One region of the Aliivibrio friggae genome, then DNA from elsewhere that is predicted to be linked to it. Evidence: riboswitches for the same ligand, from Rfam matches in the RefSeq annotation. Region 1 holds a riboswitch; the other holds the start of a gene.
The links. Region 1 has a riboswitch for thiamine pyrophosphate ahead of thiD (bifunctional hydroxymethylpyrimidine kinase/phosphomethylpyrimidine kinase). Riboswitches for the same ligand answer to the same signal wherever they lie in the genome.
Positions count from the first base shown of each region.

Region 2: another riboswitch for thiamine pyrophosphate. It lies ahead of thiC (phosphomethylpyrimidine synthase ThiC); the one in region 1 lies ahead of thiD (bifunctional hydroxymethylpyrimidine kinase/phosphomethylpyrimidine kinase).

Region 1 is NZ_CM170649.1:42,507-49,864, forward strand. Features, by position in the region: gene thiM (hydroxyethylthiazole kinase) at 1-283, opposite strand, end outside; gene tenA (thiaminase II) at 338-1,000, opposite strand; gene AC2INI_RS13895 (ABC transporter substrate-binding protein) at 1,034-1,981, opposite strand; gene AC2INI_RS13900 (ABC transporter permease) at 2,009-2,764, opposite strand; gene AC2INI_RS13905 (ABC transporter ATP-binding protein) at 2,820-3,587, opposite strand; gene thiD (bifunctional hydroxymethylpyrimidine kinase/phosphomethylpyrimidine kinase) at 3,593-4,447, opposite strand; TPP riboswitch at 4,547-4,644, opposite strand; gene AC2INI_RS13915 (YcjF family protein) at 4,708-5,745, opposite strand; gene AC2INI_RS13920 (YcjX family GTP-binding protein) at 5,742-7,139, opposite strand; gene pspC (envelope stress response membrane protein PspC) at 7,267-7,358, opposite strand, start outside.
Region 2 is NZ_CM170648.1:26,966-34,323, reverse strand. Features, by position in the region: gene thiH (2-iminoacetate synthase ThiH) at 1-1,047, opposite strand, end outside; gene AC2INI_RS00145 (thiazole synthase) at 1,062-1,832, opposite strand; gene thiS (sulfur carrier protein ThiS) at 1,834-2,046, opposite strand; gene AC2INI_RS00135 (HesA/MoeB/ThiF family protein) at 2,039-2,896, opposite strand; partial or broken gene thiE (thiamine phosphate synthase) at 2,889-3,542, opposite strand; gene thiC (phosphomethylpyrimidine synthase ThiC) at 3,655-5,589, opposite strand; TPP riboswitch at 5,780-5,891, opposite strand; gene AC2INI_RS00120 (voltage-gated chloride channel family protein) at 6,283-7,358, opposite strand, start outside.

The DNA.
Region 1 (7,358 bases):
CCACCACTTTATTATTAAGGTTTGCTTGCTCTACCGCGAAATGCATTCTTGGTGTCCATACGCTATCCAACGTACCAATATTAATGACTAACGCACCAGAGAAACTCATCATCTCTGCCATTTCTTGCTGGCTGTGCGCCATGATTGGTGACGCACCTAACGCCAATAAAGCATTCGCGGTGTTGTTCATCACAACATAGTTGGTAATGTTCACAACTAATGGTTTTTTCTCGCGTAATACCACCAATGCTTCAATAATTTTTTGCGTATTCATGATTGTCATTGTTCTTCCTTAATTCGTTCGCTTATTCATTAATTGAGTACTAATCATCAACAATTAGGCTTCATCTAATCCTTGTTGCCAAAACGCCACTTCCATTCGAGTCGCCGTTTTAAAAATATGACACAAACGCTGCCCACGCTGACTATCAAGGTCGATATCAGCAAGCAATTCATCTAGCTGTGTAATACTTTTTTGCACGCCAGATTGAAACTCTTCGCCACCATACATCTTGATCCAATTCGCATACGGATTGCCTTCTAGCCTAGTTGACTCTCTTGCTAGTAATTGCGTACCAATCACCCCATAACCAATAGAACACGGCGCTAATGCTGCGTATAAATCAATGACATCACCAGACATACCGGTATCTAATACAAATCGAGTGTAGGCTACCGTGCCAAAGGCTTCTGGCTCTGCTTCCATCTCTACTTCTGACACGCCCCACTCACCACAATAAGTCACATGGTGTGCAATTTCTGAACTCAATAATGCTTGTACACTCGGTAACGCCATTCGCATTTCCGCTAACGTTCTCGCTTTATAAATCGCTAAGGCATACGCTCTGGTGTACTGTTTTAAAAACAGAAAATCTTGCTTTAAATAATGTAGAAATGACGAATGCGCTAGCTCTCCAAGTGCTAATTGTTGAACGAAGCTGTGCTCGGTGTATTCGGTCCACTCATTTTGACACGCTTGAATTAAGTCTTGATGATTCATACTGATTCTCTAAAAATAAACAGGAAAAATGGATTACAACACCGGCACAAAATCTTGGGCTTTAGGTTGTGTTTTTATGATCTTATGCTCGAACATAAACTCAGAGAAGCGATTGTAGCGTTCTAAATCAACCGCTGATGGGCGTAAGGCAAAACGCGTTAACGTGTCATTCCATGCGCGTTTATTTAATTCATTGTTTAAGGTATCTGGCGCGTAAGAAACAAAGGTTTTCCACGATTCATCAGGGTGATTCACAATAAATTGTGTCGCTTTTTCGATAGCGTGATTAAATTTCTTTAGCGCATCGGCATCGTATGTTTTGGCATTCGCAACAAAAACAAGCTCATCATACGAGGGCACACCGTGCTCCTCTGGAAAAAATGATTTCGCTTTGTAACCTTCTAATGCTAATTGATTGGTTTCAAAATTACGTAATCCTCCCCAAATAGCATCCACTTTTCCTGAAGCTAATGAAGACGATAATGCCCAGCCTACATTGATGATTTTAACCTCAGAGAAATCAACCCCTTCTGTATTCAACATAGTGCCAATCGTGGCGTCTTCATTACCCGCAATTGCAATACCAATCTTCTTGCCTTTCAAATCAGCTAAAGAATTTATCTTGCCGTTATCCAGTACCATTAAGGTGTTTAATGGCGTGGCAATAAGAGTAGCTGAACGAATTAACGGTAAGCCTGCCGCTACATCAATCGTTAAACTGGTTTGGTAAGAAATGGCTAAATCAATGTTATTTGCCGCCACTAATTTTGCCGGCATACTTGGATCTGCAGGTTCTTGAACCGTCACATTTAGGCCTTCTTCTTTGAAATAGCCTTTTTGCTGTGCGATAACCACTGGCCCATGGTTCGGATTTACAAACCAATCCAACATTAATGTCATCGCTTTGTCTTCCGCGCTTGCCATCATGGAGTAGCTTGAAATAAGCAGAGCCACCGCCCCTTTAATTACTCTATTTTTCATTATTCAATGAGTCCTTTTATTATGAATTTATTTATCGTGTTGCCACGGTATGAGTTTTTGAATCAATACATCCGCAAGAAAATACAAACTGACGGATAGCGCCGCGAGAATAAATAACGCAGCAAACATTTCATCTATCATCATTCGAGCATTCGCTTGCAGCATCAAATAGCCGAGGCCTTCGCTTGAGCCTACCCATTCACCAACGACAGCACCAATAGGCGCGACAACAACAGCAACACGAATACCAGATGCTAAGGCAGGTAAAGCCGCAGGTAAGCGAACGTATTTTAATAATTGCCATTTTGATGCACCCATCGTGTGGGCTAAATCAAGGTAACCACTTGGGGTATTTCGCAGCCCGTCATAACAACAGGTAGTCACAGGGAAAAAGATAATTAATGCCGCCATCACTACTTTTGATGCGATGCCATAACCCAACCACAACATCAAAATAGGTGCGATAGCAAAAACAGGGATCGCTTGGCTCGCAATTAAAATTGGTAATAACCAACGTCGAAGTGGATCAAACAACAGCATTTGAAGCGCAAATAACAACCCCATAGAAAGACCCAAGCCAAGACCAAGTAAGATCTCTTGAGCCGTTATCCATGAATGAGCAAGTAGCACATCGTATCGCTGTATTAATTTAGTAAAGACAGCCAATGGACTCGGTAAAATGAAGCTTGGTAAAGCAAAAACGATTACGATGAATTGCCATAATCCCAGAATAACCACCGCACTGATTAAGATTCTTATTAAGGATTTCACGTTTTGTAGCATTGGTTTTTGCGTTACCTTTCCTATCGTTGCTGATGTCGAATTTATAAGGAATGATTTAGACATAATCGACCTCTAACGTATCAATTATCTGTTGTTGAAGTACCGCCAACTCTGCATCAATCTTGCGAGGTATCGACGTACTTGGAACGGGTAAGGAGACCGCTGAAGCAGGCTGTCCTTGCATGATATAAACCGCATCACTGAGTCTTAACGCTTCTTGTGGATCATGCGTGATCAATAAAACGGTTTTATCTGCTAGCACTTGAGCAGCAAGATCTTGCAGGCGATAACGAGTTACTGCATCTAACGCAGAAAAAGGTTCATCCATTAATACCATTGGTTTGTCTTGCATTAATGTCCGAGCTAACGCAACACGCTGGCGCATCCCACCCGATAATTGCGACGGCATCGCAAACTCATGCCCTTTTAGTCCAACTAACTCTAAAAGTTCATGCGCTCTGTGTTTATCCGAGTTCGGTTTCGTTGAATTAAAGCGAGAGTTCGTTGCAAACTTGTCGGCAAAGCAGACGTTATCTATTACGTTTAACCACGGCATCAATAAATCTTGTTGCGCCATGTACGCGATATTGCCCTCTAATGCGTCTACGCCATCAATCGAAACATCCCCTGACCACATGACTTTATCGGTCAATAATCCTGCGAGATAACGCAAAATAGAGGTTTTACCACAACCACTCTTTCCTAATATGGCGGTCCATTTTCCTTTAGGGATCGTCATATTTAGATTGAAAATAATAGGCTTTTCGCTGTCTGTATATTGTAAGGCCCCATTAGAAATGGCGGCACCAATGCGATGATTCATCCCCATTACTCTGGAGTATGTAAAGCAAAGAAGTGATTCACAGGCCCATGTCCCTGACCTATATTCAGTTCATCCGCATGAATAATCGCTTGAGTAATATAATGCTTACCTAGTGTTACTGCCGCCTGTAACTCATGACCTTGCGCTAAATACGAAGCAATCGCTGACGATAACGTACAGCCCGTGCCGTGTGTATTGCGAGTTTCAATTCGGGGTGTCGATAAACGCTCTATGGAATCAGATAAAATCAGTAAATCAGTACTGTTCTCATCTTTTTCTAAATGCCCACCTTTTAGCAATACTGACTTAGCACCTAATTGACGAAGTTCATCAATCATTGCCGTCATTTCAGCTTCACTTTCGGGTACTTTAGCGTTAATAAGTGCCGCCGCTTCAGGGAGGTTTGGCGTGATCACATCGGCAAGAGGAAGCAGTTCGGATTTAAGGCTTTCAATAGCAGAAGATTGCAGAAGAAGATCACCGCTGGTCGCGACCATAACAGGGTCAACCACAAGATAGCGAGGAGAGTATTGTTTTATTTTTTTCGCAACAGAACAGATGATATCAGAATCACTTAGCATGCCGACTTTAACGGCGATAACATTCAAATCAGAGAAAACAGCATCAAGTTGCTGCTCAACAAATTCACTGCTGATTGGATAAATGCCCGTCACGCCTTGCGTATTTTGAGCCGTTAATGCGGTAATAACAGAACACGCATAACTGCCGGTTGCAGAAATCGCTTTAATGTCGGCTTGGATCCCTGCGCCGCCGCCACTGTCAGAGCCAGCAATAGTTAATACAATCGGTGTTGTTGCAGATAATGTCGATAAAAGTGCGGTAGTGTGTAACGAAGGCATACTTATTTTCCCTAACTAACGGTCAGGAAAAACAGTCACATGAGATAAAGATACCGAGTAGGTGCTATCTCATTAAAGAAATCGATCAGAGAGATCGTTTCAAGAAGACCATTAGTTCCCTACGTCAGTACTAACTGAATCAGGTTCAACGGGTTCGCTATTGCGATCTCAGCCTATTGGCTCCCCGACTAATGGCGTCATACTATCACTAATCGATTTGTAAATAGTATGCTTTTTTATGAGAATGATAACTGTATTAGTTAATTCTTATCTTGAGAACTCAATTTGGATGCTAATTGAGCAACTATCGTTTTACGCATATCAGAAAGCTTTGGTGCTTCACCCACTTGCCATGGTAATGGACGCATTAAATTCATGGTTCTTAATCCAAAACGTGCCGTTAATAAACCAATACCTAAACCCTGTGCTGCTCTGGTTGATAATTTACCAGCAAGGCCAGTAGATAGCATATCAACACCAACATCCGTCACCATTTCAGTTGCTCCTGCAAACGCCATATTTTGCAAAACCATTTTGAACAAACGTAAGCGGCCCCAATAGCCAAGCTCTACCCCATAAACTTGAGAGACTTGTTCGATTAATCGAATATTACGCCACGCTACTAATAACATATCCACCACAGCTAATGGACTTAATGCCACCATCAATGCTGATTCACCTGCGTGTTTACTAATTAATGCTTTTGCTCGTTTATCTTGCTCTGAAACCACCATGCTGTCATACATTTCAAATACTTCAGCGTTATTATGATGCGATTCGATACTATTCTTCCAGCGCGTATATTCTGCCGTATTCGCCGTTGCTCCTTTCTTAGCTAATGCTTCACAGAACGGTTTTGCCTGACCAATACCATTGCCTTCAACCAATTCAGTTACTTGATGTTGAATTTCAGCTCGGTTTTTAAGTTTACGCAATGTCCATAATTCACGACCAATAGCAGTAACCCCCATGATTGCTGCAAGGCTAATTAACCCAGCCCAGCCTAATGACAGAAAATCAGCCGATTGGATTGCAGTAATGACATGATCAACACTTTGCCACACCGTTAAACCAAGGAAACCACCAATCAGAGTTTTAATACTCCAATGGGTTTTCTTTTTGATTAATGGCGTTTCAATATCCACACCATCAAGTTCCTCTTCTTCGATAGCTTGAGGAACAAATTTAACACTCTCTTCAAATAGCTTTTGAGTTTGCAGGTTATCAAGGGTTTCTGTATCTTGCTCCAGTTCTTGAGACGAGGCTTGAAAGATACGCTGTTTTTTTAACTCACTCATACTAATTTATCTCCTAGCAAGAACTGCATCGCCTTATCCATTCGGATGTGTTGCAGTGGCTTGTCATTCTCATTGTGCAACGGTTGAAAACTCATAAAGTTAAACGGTTCTGTTTCCCAATAGGCTTTACTTGGTATACGTTTTGGCACTTCGCCCGGAAACATCATTAATGGCTGCTGCTCAGAGCTTACTCCTGAAATAGCAGAAAATAGCTCACCATTTTCATCAATCATTCCCGCCGTAGTCGCTTGAATAGACGCAATACTCATGCACTCCATCTTGATGCCTTCATACGCCGTTTCTTGCCATGTTTGGTGGATCATTTGTTGTAACAAGGACACCATATTTGGATGCTGTTCTGGTGTCACATGATCAGCCTTGGTTGCCGCAAACAACACCTTATCAATTTTTGGTGAAAACAGACGTTTAAGCATTGAGCTTTTGCCATATTGAAAACTGTGCATCAACTGATCAACCGCTTGGCGCATATCGTTAAACGATTGCTCACCAGCATTTAATGGCTGTAAACAATCGACCAGTACGATTTGACGATCAAAGTGTCTAAAGTGTTCGTTATAAAACTTCTTCACCACATGTTGTTGATAATGTTTATAGCGTTTTTTTAATGCCGAAATATTTGAGTCTTTACTCGCTTTTGCTAACTCTTCTTCTGTGTATTTATGCAGAAACATAAATGGGAAAAATTGCAATACCGGCGCACCTGCTAGCTCTTCAGGTAATACAAAACGACCCGGCTGAACCCAATGTAATCCCTGAGAATCCTTACAATCATGAAGATATTGTGTAAATAGCTCAGAAATATGAGCTATTTGCTTTTCATCAACAGGCGCCAAGGGATCGAGTTTCTTCGCTTCTTTTAACCAAGCTTCAGACAGCATTTTACGATGACCAGTAAGGTTCGATTGCTGCTGTTTAGACCACGCTAAATAATCCATATCCAAAAGCGGTAAATCCAATAGCCACTCGCCAGGATAATCAACAATATCAACGTATAAAGTCGCGTTGTCTTGTAGGTGTTTTAACAAACCTGATTTTGGTTTGAATTTTATGGCTAAACGTAACTCACTCACATCGCGAGTAGGCTCTGGCCATGTCGGGGGCTCAGAAAGTAGCGAATCCATTCCTTCGTCATAAGTAAAACTAGGAATAGAAAGATTTGATTGCGGTACGCGTTTCGCACCAATCATTCGCCCTTCACGGGTCACAGATAATAAATGTAACTTATCACTTGAAGCGGCATGTAAGCATTGATTAATCAAAGAGGTAATAAATGCCGTCTTACCTGCACGCGATAGCCCTGTAACCGCCAACTTGACGTGGCGATCCATACTACGGCTCACTAATTTATTCATTTCTTTGGTTAATCTACTCATTTTACTTCTCGCTTTGTGTTTTATACCAATCTAAATAAGTATTATTACTGACTACAAACAACAAATGGAGTGTACAGAACTGAATCTGAACACCCCATGAACAAAGTATTAATTAATGGTTACCTAGTTAAAGATTACGAAACTCACGACGAACTTTATATTCAGAAGAGGTTACGTATCCTTCCATTCTACGAATTTTTTCTTCCATTCTCGCCATGT
Region 2 (7,358 bases), on a different replicon from region 1:
TGCAACCGCTAAAGCAGAACGCTCATCACTGATAGAAAACTGCTCTAACTCTTCATTGTCATTAGCATACCCACCCGGTTGAGTTTTTGATGCAGCAGACACAGAAGTGATCCCTAAAGGTAATACATTATCTCTAAAGTGTTCTGACTCCCGAGTAGACAGCGATAGCTCAACCTCTGAATTGAATAAACGGTAAGCACAAATTAATTGTACAAGCTGTTTATCATTCATGAGTGATTTAGGTTGAAATGCCCCTTCGCATGGACGTAACCTTGGAAACGAAATTGAATAACGAGTTTGCCAATATCGACGCTCTAAATAATCCAAATGTGCAGCAACAAAAAAACAATCCGTTCGCCACTCTTCTAACCCAATAAGAGCACCAATTCCAATTTTGTCTATCCCCGCTTTCGCTAATCTATCTGGTGTTTCTAAACGATATTCAAAGTCCATTTTATTACCACGAAGATGATGCTCCGCATACGTCGATGGGTGATACGTTTCTTGATAAACCATCACCGCATCTAAGCCTAAGGTTTTTAATTCTGCGTACTCGTCTTGCTCAAGCGGCTGAACTTCCATTGCCAAGTAATTAAACGACTGCTTTATTTGTGGTAATGTTTGACGAAAGTAATTCATCCCCACTTTGGTTTCATGTTCACCCGTTACCAAAAGAACACTATCAAAGTTCATCGTTTTAATTGCTGAAATTTCTTGTGCTATTTCGTCTTGATTAAGGGTCTTTCTCTTAATTCGATTCTCCATTGAAAAACCACAATAAGTACATGCATTGGCACATAGATTAGAAAGATAGAGAGGGATATAAAACCCAATAGTATGCCCAAAGCGTTGGCGAGTTAAGCGCGCAGATTCTTGAGCCATAAGTTCAAGATAACTTTCCGCTGCAGGAGAAATCAACGCTTTAAAATCCTCAAGATCACGTTTAGGTTTATTCAGTGCTCGCTCTACATCATCAGCCGTTTTACTGTAAATTGAGAGTTTCACCTCATCCCAATTCAGCTTTTTCCACTCATCGGTAAATGTCATTTTCACTCACCTTATCAATCTAAAAATGCAGTCAATGGACTGGAAGCAACTGCTTGAGTATTTACGGAGGCTAAGCCATTCTCGTAAGCCAGTCGTCCTGACTGAACCGCTAACTTAAAAGCCGTCGCCATCGCAATAGGATTTTTGGCTGCTGCAATCGCCGTATTCACCAGCACTGCATCTGCTCCCATTTCCATCGCAAACGCAGCATGAGATGGCGCACCGATACCGGCATCAACCACAACAGGTACGCGAGCTTGATCAATAATAATTTCTAAAAAGTCACGACTTGCAATACCTTTATTCGAACCAATGGGGGCCCCTAGAGGCATCACTGCAGCACAACCCACTTCTTCTAAACGCTTGCACAAAACAGGATCAGCATGGCAATACGGTAAGACGATAAAACCTTGACGAACTAATTCTTCTGCTGCTTTTAATGTTTCAATTGGATCGGGCATTAAATACTTAGGGTCTGGATGAATCTCTAATTTTAGCCAATTGGTTTGCAGGGCTTCTCTGGCAAGTTGAGCAGCAAAAATTGCTTCTCTAGCGTTCTTCGCTCCTGACGTATTCGGCAATAGATTAATACCAGCATCAACAATTGGTTTTAATATATTGTCTTCAGGGTTATTCACCTCCACACGTTTCAGCGCCATGGTCGCCAATTCAGAGCCCGATTCTATTAATGATTTTTGCATTATGCCTGAGTTGGGAAACTTTCCGGTTCCAGTAAACAAACGTGATGAAAAAGATTTACCGGCAATGATTAATGAGCCACTCATGTTAGCCTCCTGCTATCGCTTGAAATAATGAAATGCTTTCGCCATCAGAAAGACAACGGGTTTGCCACTCTGATCTTGGGATTATTTGATTGCTCATCGCTAATGCGCACCCTTGAGTATCAACCTTATGCAGGGCAAGAAAAGAGTGAATGGAGTGTGTTTTCTCTACTCGATAAACCACATTATTCAGCTCTATTGTTATTAGATTACTCACAGATAAACTCTCCATTAATACATTCTTGGCTTTGCACTGTTTCACGTGAAACATGAGGGTGTTGTTGGGATGGACAACAAACAGAACAAGTGTTGTCTTTAGGGATATCAATACAAGACCATTGAAGTGATTTGCCATCAAATTGATGAATCGAACTCCACTTAACCCAACTTGGCTGAGTGAGATACTTGATGGTTTCTAACGCTTGTAGGTTTCCAATCATGCCAACCACAGGACCGATAATGCCAAATGACTGACAGTTCTGCGTTTGCTGACTTTCTGTAAATGGAAACAAGCAATGGTAGCAAGCTGATGCATTTTGATTATCCTGTTGCTGATTAGAGAACAGCATCAGTTGTCCTTGCCACCCGATTGCCGCACCAGAAATAAGCGCTACTCCTTTTTTTACACAAGCAGCATTAATCTCATGGCGCGTAAATAAGTTATCGCTACAGTCGAGAACGACATCGACTTGAGTCAGAAAGCGAGATAATTCAGGTTCAGATAAATGATGATTGATAACCTCAACCGTAACGGCATTATTTAGATCTTTTATCTGCTGCGCCATAGCAATCGCTTTGTTCTGAGCGATATTCGATTTACGATAAATAACTTGTCGCTGTAAGTTACTCAATTCAAGTTTATCGCCATCAGCGATAATCAAGGTCCCTATGCCAGCAGCAGCTAAGTACATTCCAACGGCAGAGCCAAGCCCTCCACAACCAATCATCAATACTGTGCTATTTCTTAATGATAACTGCCCTTTTTCACCAATATCAGGCAACATGACTTGACGGCTATAGCGGAGGAAGTCTTGATCATTGAGCCCCTCCATTAGTAAATTACTCATAAATAGCCTCGACATTTTTCTTCTCTCTTGGCTTAGCAAGAATAGCGGTAAACTGAGTTATAACTTCTTCGACACTGCTAGCCTGAGTAATCGCGCGAACTACCGCAATACTGTCTACACCGGTTTGCCACACTTGCTCTGCGACCGTAAGATCAATGCCACCAATAGCAACGGTTGGAGTATCACCTGCTAGCTGTTGGTTTTTCGCTAAATTAACTAGGCCTTGCGGTTGTGATGGCATATCTTTGGTGGGTGTAGGAAATATATGTCCAAGCGCTAAGTAACTAGGATTGAGAGCTTTCACTTTCAATAGCTCACTGTCATCATGAGTAGATAACCCCAAGCAAATGTCTGCATCTGATATGGCCTGCAGATCAGCAATTTCTATATCTTCTTGTCCAAGGTGAATTCCAAATGCCTTGTGTTTAATGGCTAGCTGCCAATAGTCATTAATAAACACTTGAGCATCATATTGACGGCCAAGTTCGATTGCTTTGATTACCTGCTCTTCTATGTCTGCTTGTTCTGGATTCTTAATTCGTAATTGAACCGTTTTCACCCCAAGGCTAAGCACGGTTTTAATCCATGACACATCATCAACCACGGGGTAAAGACCAAATTTATTTCTATCAATCGCAGGAAAAGTATACATACTCATCTCTCCTCAAACCTTCGATAAACAAGCGATGTTTCACGTGAAACACCACTTACTATTTATTACTACATCTTCAATATTGATTTAAAAGAAAGATAATGAGCTATTCCGTTTCTACCGCAGGATGATAAAGTTCAGAACCTGACGCTTTAAACTCTTCTGATTTCTGACGCATTCCTTCAAGTGGATCATCAATCATTTTGATCTCAATCGCTTGGTCTAATGCGACTTGATCGATATCTTTGGCGTACTCACGAACCTCTTGTGAAATTTTCATTGAACAGAATTTAGGTCCACACATTGAACAGAAATGAGCAACCTTGCCAGACTCTTGCGGCAGTGTTTCATCATGAAATTCACGCGCGGTGATTGGATCAAGAGAGAGATTAAATTGGTCTTCCCAGCGGAATTCAAAACGGGCTTTTGATAAGGCATTATCACGGATTTGAGCTCCCGGATGACCTTTGGCTAAATCCCCTGCGTGTGCTGCTAACTTATAAGTAATCAAGCCAGTCTTCACATCGTCTTTATTTGGTAAGCCTAAATGTTCTTTTGGCGTCACATAACACAACATGGCACAGCCATACCAACCAATCATGGCAGCACCAATACCTGATGTAATATGGTCATACCCCGGAGCAATATCTGTAGTTAATGGGCCTAAGGTATAAAATGGCGCTTCATGGCAATGCTTCAATTGCTCGTCCATGTTCTCTTTAATCATATGCATAGGTACATGGCCAGGGCCTTCGATGATCACTTGAACATCGTAATCCCACGCAACTTTGGTTAGTTCACCTAACGTTCTTAATTCAGCAAATTGCGCTTCATCGTTAGCGTCGGCAATTGAACCCGGACGTAAGCCATCGCCCAAAGATAAGGCAACATCGTACTTAGCACAGATTTCACAGATCTCGCGAAAGTGCGTATATAAAAAGCTTTCTTGGTGATGAGCCAAACACCACTTCGCAATGATTGAGCCACCGCGCGAAACAATACCCGTCACTCGCTTTGCCGTCATTGGAACATAACGAAGCAGTAAACCGGCGTGAATCGTAAAGTAATCAACGCCCTGTTCGGCTTGCTCAATTAAGGTATCTCGCATCACTTCCCAGTTTAGGTTTTCAGCAACACCATTTACTTTTTCTAACGCTTGATACATTGGAACGGTGCCAATGGGTACCGGACTATTACGTAGAATCCACTCACGAGTTTCATGAATATTTCGACCAGTAGACAAATCCATTACGGTATCGCCGCCCCAACGCGTTGACCAAACTAGTTTTTCGACTTCTTCTTCAATTGATGAACTGACAGACGAGTTACCAATATTGGCGTTAACTTTAATTAAGAAATTACGACCAATGATCATTGGCTCAGCTTCTGGATGGTTTATGTTTGATGGGATAATAGCGCGGCCTTCTGCCACTTCTTTACGCACAAATTCAGGAGTGATTTCTTTAGGTAAGTTAGCCCCAAAACTGTGTCCGGGGTGTTGATGATTTAACTGCTCATCTGCAAACTTTTGACGTCCCATGTTTTCACGGATCGCAATATATTCCATCTCAGGCGTAATTATTCCCTGACGCGCATAATGCAGTTGGGTAACACATTGACCTTGTTTAGCACGACGGATAGCTGGCAGGTTTCCATAACGAAGTTCGTCTAAGGTATCATCTGCCAATCGTTCTTGAGAATAAACCGAACTAACCCCATTCAACATTTCTGTATCACTGCGCTCTTCAATCCAACGCTCACGCAATTTCGGTAAACCTTGATAAACATCAATCTCATAGTTTGGGTCAGTATAAACACCAGAAGTGTCATAAACTTGAATAGGCTCATTTGGCGTTAGTGTCGGATTCTCTTTTGTCCCACCAACTAAACTGTCAGCCAAAGCAATTTCACGCATAGGTACGCGAATATCTGGACGAGAACCTTCAATATAGACTTTACTTGAATTTGGGTATGGTTGAACCGACAGCGATTCAATATTGGTTTTAGCATCTAAACGTGCTTGTTTGCGACTTGACGACATAGCAAAATTCCTTGATAAAAATAGAATAATTGCTTGTCGGATTTGAGTTGTAGCAAGAGGTTCTTAGTTTAAGATACAACAGAGAATAGACCTGCATATCTGTATGTTATGAATTACACAAATAAATTAAAGCCAAAATTCAGCTACGATTTATCATTAAATAATTCGGTTAGTGATTAACAAACTAAGATAAAAAATATCTCTTGTTCCCTTCGCAGGTATTAGCCTGATCAGGTTCTACGGATCCCGCAACGCGGTCTCAGCTCGTACTATAAAAGTACTAAGCACTCCGACAAGTTTCTTTCAGATCTTCCTAATGAAAATCTGAATGTGTCCGGAGTATAAAGAAAGTACAGAGGAAATGAAATGGAAGAGAAGGAAGTTATCAAGTGGTTGGCTGAGTTTGTGAGTGAACGCATATTGAGCTTTGTATATAACAATTCATATTAACCTTGTGTGCTTCGCAACAAAAAAACCACCTTTGTCATCCGTAGCTCTTACACCACCAAATACAATGTTCTTTTTTGTGGAGAAGCACATTAGGTTCTAAACACGCCATCATGACATACTGAACCTTGTGTGCTTCGTAACAAAAAACCACCTTTGTCATCCGCAGCTCTTATCACCATCAAATACAATGTTCTTTTTTGTGGAGAAGCACATTAGGTTCTAATCTAAATGTTCCACGTGAAACTATTTGTCTTTCTTAGTTAGTTTTTTCGCCAAATGCTTTAGCCACGAAGAGTTATGCTCGCGGTAAGAGCCAATTTTATTAGAACCATCATGATCACGGCCATGCTCTAACGTTTTAGATACAGCCACACGCTGAGAAGAATAAATACCCGTATGACCACTAAAGTAATACGCGGTATAACACGCTAACGCAAAGTAAGGTAAGTAATCCGCGCCAAACAACTCAACCCCCATAATAGTACAAGCCAACGGTGTATTAGTGGCTGCTGCAAATACCGCTAAGAACCCTAACGCCGCAAACAGATCAACAGGAGCACCCATAACCCAAGCAAGGAAATTACCTAAGGTCGCACCAACAAAAAACAAAGGTGTTACCTCACCACCTTTATACCCTGCCGCTAATGTGATCGCCGTTAAGAGTAGTTTTAAAATCCAACTATACCACTCAGCCCCACCAGTACTGAATGCCGAAGTAATACTCACACCACCATCACGACTTGGATAAACACCAATACCAATGTAATCGTAATTACCAATTAACTGCGTAATAGCAATAACCATTAAGCCACCAACAACTACGATTAAATATGGGTTTTTAAGCGTGGCATTAAATACATCTTTAAAGCCGTGAGTTAATTCACCAAACAGATAACCCGCCAAGCCAAACGCAATCGCAGCAACAATCACCTTCGCCATTAATACCAGGTCGATATCAATCGCATGACCAAATAAAGTACTGACTTGAACAAAATTAATTAAGTAATGAGTATGATGGGCCCCCCACGCAGAGGCCACGACATTCGCTAAAATTGCCGCCAACAAAGCAGGAATGATGGCATTGAATTTAATACGACCAATAAATAACACTTCAAGCGCAAAGATAGCGCCAGTAAATGGGGTGCCAAAGATAGACGCAAAACCCGCAGCAACACCAGCCGTCAGCATCATTCGTCGATCATCTTCAGATAGCTTAAACACTCTAGACAATAAATCTGTCGTTGCCCCCCCAATCTGAACCGCCGTCCCTTCTCGACCTGCTGAGCCACCGAATAGATGCGTAATAACCGTCGTAATTA